Geobacter metallireducens GS-15: one gene and its partner. The protein of the gene in region 2 binds, or shares a complex with, the protein of the main gene of each other region. Links are inferred from orthologs where the notes say so. Each region holds a gene or a part of one and is shown on either strand. Other genes may lie near its edges. The genes, in order: dnaX and holB.

Region 1 (3,189 bases), 1.2 Mb from region 2 along the record:
GGTGAAACGCGAGCCGCAACGCGGTTTTCTCACCAACACCCGGCAATTTCTGCAGCTCCGCAAGGAGCCGCGCAAACGAGTTTGAGGACTGTAGCATAGTTCCCGCCAAAGATAAAACAATTTTTTATTAAAACGAAAATAAAACTTTTTACTTACGGTAAAGTTTCACCGCTTTTTGCGATTTGCACTAAAGATTTTTTAGTTATAGTAAAAATTACTACTTTAATGCTGCACCAGGGAACCCGCCACCACCCCCAAAATCAAGCAGAGTTTTCATTTTCGCGTCAGATACAAAGAAGGGGCGACAGCCTTCCAGCTACCGCCCCAAAACCGGCTGCAACCGGGACAATGCCCGGACAGACCCATGCCAGACTCAGAAAAGGCCGGGAATATTGAGGCCGCCCGTAATCTTGCCCATCTCCTCGGAAAACTTGGACTGAACCTTTTTGAGGGCCTCATTCACAGCGGCAACGATGAGATCCTGGAGCATTTCCACATCGTTGGGGTCAACCGCTTCCGGCTTGATTGTCAGGGAAACGAGCTGGTTCTTGCCGGTCACCACGGCAGTCACCGCACCGCCCCCTGCCGTCGCCTCGGCGGTCTGCTGCGCCGCCTCTTCCTGCAGTTTCGCCATCTTCTGCTGCATCATCTGGGCCTGCTTCATGATACCTGCCAAACCTTTGGACATCTGTTCCTCCGTGGTTTCGTGAGATGAGATTTACTCTTGATTAAAGAGTTTTGTTGAAATTAAAACATTGTTAGCGGGACTCTTTCCGCTCCAGGGGCTCAACCTCCGCAAGGGTGCCGCCGAAGACATCGAGCGCGTCGGCAACCGCGGGATGAGAGGTGGCGGCCTGCTTCAGGACGGTCTGTTGCTGTTCCTTCTCAACCCTTTTTTTTTCCAGAAGATTGGGAGGAGCTTCCGCCGCGTCAGGAGCAAGGGGACGCATGACGAGAACGGGTTCGGCCAAGAAGAACTGGCGAGCCAGCTCCTTCAAGGCAGCCTGGGAGTCGCTGTCCCTGAGGCTGGCCAGGGCGAAGGCGCCTTCCGGGAAACCGATTTCCAGCCGGTCTGCCGAGACAACAAGCGGACTCCCCTGTTCGAGCATCGAACCGAGTCGCGGCTTGGCACCCTTGACAAGAGCGACGAAATCAGCCCAGGAATCGCCGGTCCGGCGAGGCTCCGAAACGGGCTTCGCCTCCTCGCGGCGCGGCGCGGGAGCAGAGGGTGCAGCCTGCCGCTCGGCCGGCCGTGGTGGTGGAGTGGCGGCGGTGCGTTCAGGTGCCCTGGCCGGAGTGGGAGAACCGGCAGGCGCCGGGGGCGTTGCACGCCACTGGGCACGAGCGTCGGCAACGCCGCCCCCGCTCCCTTCTTCAATCTTGTTCAGACGCTCCAAGAGCTGATCCACCGGCACCGCCGGTGCCAGAGTCGCCATTTTGACCAGGGCCATCTCCAGCACGAGCCGGGGGAAGGATGTGTGGCCGAGTTCCCCGTCAGCCCGCAACAGCACCGTCAAGTGCCGCTGGAGGTCATCAAGCGGAACGCTCTCCGCCTGCTGCCGCAGGGTCGCCAGTTCCGCCTCGGAAAGGTCAAGGAGGTCGGTGCCATCCCCCACCGCCTTGAGGATCAGGAGGTTGCGAAGGTGGTCGATGAGCTCTCCGCAGAATTGTCGCATATTGTAGCCGAACTCGTCCACCCGCGCCACGATGTCGAGGACCGTGCGGGTATCCCGGCCAAAGACCGCCGCCGTGGCATCGAGAAGAAGCCGTCGGTCCACCACCCCCAGGAGGCTCACCACCTCCTCGTCCCGCACCTGGTCGCCACAGAAAGCGAGGACCTGGTCGAGCACCGACAGGGAGTCGCGCATGCTCCCGTCCCCCTTGCGAGCCACCATGGTGAGAGACGCGTCACTGATGGCGATCCCCTCCTGGTCCACGATGTGGCGCAGACGCCCCACCACCTTGCCGAGCGGTATCCGCCGGAAGTCGAACCGCTGACAGCGGGAGAGAATGGTGATCGGCACCTTGTGGGGCTCGGTGGTGGCGAAGATGAACTTGACGTGGGGAGGGGGCTCTTCCAGGGTCTTCAGCAGAGCGTTGAAGGCATTCGTGGAGAGCATGTGGACTTCGTCGATGATGAAGATCTTGTAGCGGAGCCGGGACGGGAGGTACTTGACGTTTTCCCGCAGCTCCCGGATGTCGTCGACGCCGGTGTTGGAGGCGCCGTCGATCTCGAGGACGTCCACGGCGGTGCCGGCGGTGATCTCCGTACAGGCGGGACAGACATTGCACGGCTCGGGGCTCATCCCCTGCTCGCAGGTCAGGGCCTTGGCCAGAATACGGGCGGACGAGGTCTTCCCCACCCCACGGGCGCCGGTGAAAAGGAACGCATGGGCGATGCGGCCGGAATCGATGGCGTTCTGAAGGGTCTGGCTGACATGCTCCTGGCCGGTCAGGTCGCTGAAGGTCTGGGGGCGCCACTTTCGTGCGAGAACGAGATAGGACAAGGGATCAACACCTCACGACGCGGTCGGATGCTTGCGTGCTCGGAAAGGGGGGAGGGTGTAACGGGGGCGTTGCGGGCACAACTGATAGCTGGGCTTCCCCGCGGCACACGGTGTCAGTTACTGCCGTTGCTTCCTTCCGGACCTGGCGGGGTTCATAACCTACCGTTGCGCGGGACCCAGCTATCAGCTCTGCCCGCAAAAGACGCTCGGCCCGGAACGGAGTCCGGGCCTCGGTGTTATTATCACACAAGCCACGGCGGACTTGTCGATTTCCATTATGGCGGAGAGAGAGGGATTCGAACCCTCGGTACCTTGCAGTACACACGATTTCCAGTCGTGCTCCTTCGACCTCTCGGACATCTCTCCGGAACCATGGACTATAGTATAAGCCCCCCGGTTTGTAAAGCCACTTTTTTCTCCCGCTTTTCTCACTGCAGAAGAGCATACCGGACAACTCAGAGGCTCGCAAGCTCACGACGGATCTGCTGCTCACGCCACATGGCGCAGTAGAGCCCGTCACGGGCAACCAGGTCGTCATGACTCCCCTGCTCGGCGATGACGCCATCCTTCAGCACGATGATCCGGTCGCACTCCCGCACAGCCGAGAGGCGGTGGGAGACAACGATGACGGTCCGGTCGCCCCAATAACCCGAAAGCCCCTCGAGTATCGCCTCTTCGGTCT
Region 2 (3,105 bases):
TTGCCGCGTTCTCCGCGCTGCTGGTCCTGGTTCTTTTTAGTATCGCGCTCCCGGCGCTGCTCGCCGTCGTCTCCCGGTTTCTGCTCACGGTCCCGGGGTTTTTCCCGCCGCTGATTGTCGGAAGAGCTTTGCGGTTCCTTCTCCCTCTCCCTAGTGCCACCCTCCCGGCGTGGGGACTTGGGGCGCTCCGAGATGTCCTCGGGCTTGATGCTCTCCCCCTTGAGCTCTACAATCCGGTCGTCGTCGGTCTTGACGAAGACGGTCCCCTCGATGATGTTCTGCTTGATGACTTCCCCTTCGGTGCTGCCGCACTTCACAACTTTACCGCATTTGGGAAGGCATTTCTTGAGGGAGCAGTAGGTCTCGTACTCGTAGCCGAGACAGCAGAGGAGTCGGCCGCACTGTCCGGAGATTTTCGTGGGGTTGAGGGCCAGGTTCTGCTCCTTGGCCATTTTGACCGATACGGGCTCGAACTCGCGCAAAAACGACGAACAGCAGAGTTCTCGCCCGCAGATGCCGATGCCGCCTATCATCTTCGATTCGTCACGGACGCCGATCTGACGCATCTCGATGCGGGTGTGGAACTGATGGGCCAGATCCTTGACCAGTTCCCGGAAATCGACCCGCCCGTCGGCGGTGAAGTAGAAGATGGCCTTGCTCCCGTCAAAAAGGTATTCCACCTTGACGAGTTTCATCTCCATCCCCCGCTCCTTGATCTTGCGGAGGCAGAACGCGTGGGCTTCCTGCTCCCGGGCGTCGTTGCGGGCAGCCGAGGCGAGATCCGACGGTTCGGCGATCCGGATGGCGGTCTTGAGCCCTTCGGGTACATGGGCCTCTTCGTATTCCCGGGGGGGGGTGACGACGGTGGCGATGCTCCGCCCCCGCTCTGTCTCGACGATGATCTTGTCTCCCGGCTTGAGGTCGAGATCGCCCGCCCCGAAGTCGTAGAGTTTGCCGGCGGTGTGGAACTGGGCCTTCACAATCTTTACCAAGTTGTCCTCCGAAAAAAATACAAGCGGCGTTTACCCCGCCAGACGCATCAGGAGCACGTCGAGGGTGAGCCGCGGGTTGGCGTTGCGCATGAGGGCCTGGCGGGCCTCCATGGTGTTGCTTATTCGTTCGAGATTCTTTTCCCGCGACAGGCGCGCCGCCTCGCTTTCCAGAAATGGCATGATGTCGCGGTTGACCACGGCATCGCTCCCCCCCTGGATGAGGAGGATGTCGCGCAGAAGCGACGCGAGCACGTCCAACTGCTTCAGGGCCTGTTCGCGGTTGGCGGCCATCTCTTCGGCAGCGGCGAAGAGGGAGGCCGTGTCGCTGAGGGAGAGGGTCCTGAGCCGTTCCAGGAGCGCTTGCCGGTCCACCGTGTCCGCTTCCTCATCCCCAAGGGCTTTCCCCAGGCTTCCACCCGCAAGGGATGCGGCAAGGCGTGCTGCGGCCCGGTCCCGTCCGGCTGCCACCAGTCGCTCCTCGATGAGCTCCTCGGGAAGGGGCGCAAAGCGCAGGAGCTGGCAGCGGGAGCGGATCGTGGGAAGGACCCCGTCCAGGTTCGTGGTGAGGAGGATCATCAGGGCATTGCCCGGCGGTTCCTCCAGGGTCTTCAGGAGGGCGTTGCCTGCTGCCGGATTGAGCCGGTCCGCATCCCTGATGATGCATGCCTTGAGCGGCGCCTCGATGGGGCGAAGCACCAGTTCCCGCTGGAGTTCCCGGACCTGGTCTATCTTGATGAACGCCCCGTCGGGTTCCACCGGGTGGAGATCGGGGTGCTGCAGCGTCGCCATCTTCCGGCAGGAGGGGCAGGTGCCGCACCCATCATCCCGGCCGCAGAAGGCAGCCTCCACAAAAGCGAGAGCCGTGGTTCCCTTGCCGCATCCCCCGATTCCCTCGAACAGGTAGGCATGGGCCGTCTTGCCGGAGCGAAGCGCACGCCGCAGAACGTTGACGGGGGTATCCTGGCCAATGACGCGGGAGAAGGGCACCGCCTACCTCCTTGCAGGGGATGCGGGAAGGCGGGCAAGGATCGCCTCCGTCACGAGGGCCTCGGTCTCTTCGATGCCGCCACTGCCGTCCAGAACCACGAACCGCCCCGGTTCGGCAGCGGCGAGGGAGAGGAAGCCGTCCCTGATCCGCTCGTGGAAGAGGATGGACTCCTGCTCGAACCGCTCCTCCCGGGCCGCGCTGCTTGTGTTGATCCGGGCCATGGCCCGGGCGAGCCCCGTCTCCACGGAACAGTCCAGAAGGAGGGTCAGATCCGGTCTGATGCTGCCGGCGGCCAGGCTGTTGAGCTGGGCAATCAGTTCCCGGTCCAGCTTGCGGCCGAATCCCTGGTAGGCCATGGTGGAGTCGGTGAAGCGATCGCAGAGGACGATCTTCCCCGCTGCCAGGGCCGGTTCGATCACCTCCGCCACGTGCTGGGCCCGGGCCGCCGCGTAGAGGAGGAGTTCGGCCATGGGCACCATGGCGCTGTTGCGGGCGTCCAGAAGAATTGCCCTGATGGCGTCGGCGATGGGGCATCCTCCCGGTTCGCGGGTCACCACCACCCCGTGGCCGGCCCGGCTGAGCCGTTCGGCGACCAGTCGGACCTGGGTCGACTTGCCGCATCCCTCGATTCCTTCGAATGTGATGAAAAAACCCATGGGGGTTGCATTGCCCTTCCATTTTGTAAAAGCTGAATTATAGGGAAGTGGCAAGGGTAAATCAAGGCAAAAATCCCCGACAAGTCGCATAATTATTGATAAATACGGCGGATTCAGGTTATAGTGTTTGGTCATGGGAGAACGGGGCGTAGAGGACAAAAGCGCGGTTCAGGAGAGCGCGACTGAACTGGAGGCGGGCATCGGCTACCGCTTCGTCAATCGGCAGTTCCTGGCTGAGGCCCTTACCCATCGTTCCTGGGTGAACGAGCGCCGCGGCGAGGAGGGGATTCGAGACAACGAGCGCCTGGAATTTCTGGGTGATGCGGTGCTCGGGCTCCTGGTGGGAAAGATGCTTTTTGCCCGCTTTCCCCAGAGCCGCGAGGGGGTGCTGGCCCGGATGAAGGCGTCGCTCGTGGGGGAGGAAACTCTTGCGGCGCTGGCCTCGGCCCGCGGCCTTGGACGACATCTG

The links.
Region 1: the proteins of holB (region 2) and dnaX are in contact, whole or in part, in a cryo-EM structure (PDB 8GIZ), measured with the Escherichia coli proteins. The link is inferred for Geobacter metallireducens GS-15 from one-to-one orthologs.

What each region holds. Positions count from the first base shown.
Region 1 is NC_007517.1:3,838,251-3,841,439, forward strand. The notes cover bases 134-3,005. They hold dnaX (DNA polymerase III subunit gamma/tau), read right to left. Parts: upstream 2,508-3,005; coding sequence 759-2,507; downstream 134-758. Other genes in these bases: GMET_RS17150 (YbaB/EbfC family nucleoid-associated protein), read right to left, coding at 374-688; GMET_RS17165 (ABC transporter ATP-binding protein), read right to left, coding at 2,963-3,005. Outside these bases: recombination mediator RecR, read right to left, coding at 1-97; more of GMET_RS17165, read right to left, coding at 3,006-3,189. UniProt on the Escherichia coli protein: Part of the beta sliding clamp loading complex, which hydrolyzes ATP to load the beta clamp onto primed DNA to form the DNA replication pre-initiation complex.
Region 2 is NC_007517.1:2,626,095-2,629,199, reverse strand. What follows is about bases 2-2,789. They hold holB (DNA polymerase III subunit delta'), read right to left. Parts: upstream 1,980-2,789; coding sequence 1,023-1,979; downstream 2-1,022. Other genes in these bases: rnc (ribonuclease III), read left to right, coding at 2,770-2,789; tmk (dTMP kinase), read right to left, coding at 1,983-2,636; ricT (PSP1 domain-containing protein), read right to left, coding at 2-992. Outside these bases: more of ricT, read right to left, coding at 1-1; more of rnc, read left to right, coding at 2,790-3,105. UniProt on the Escherichia coli protein: Part of the beta sliding clamp loading complex, which hydrolyzes ATP to load the beta clamp onto primed DNA to form the DNA replication pre-initiation complex.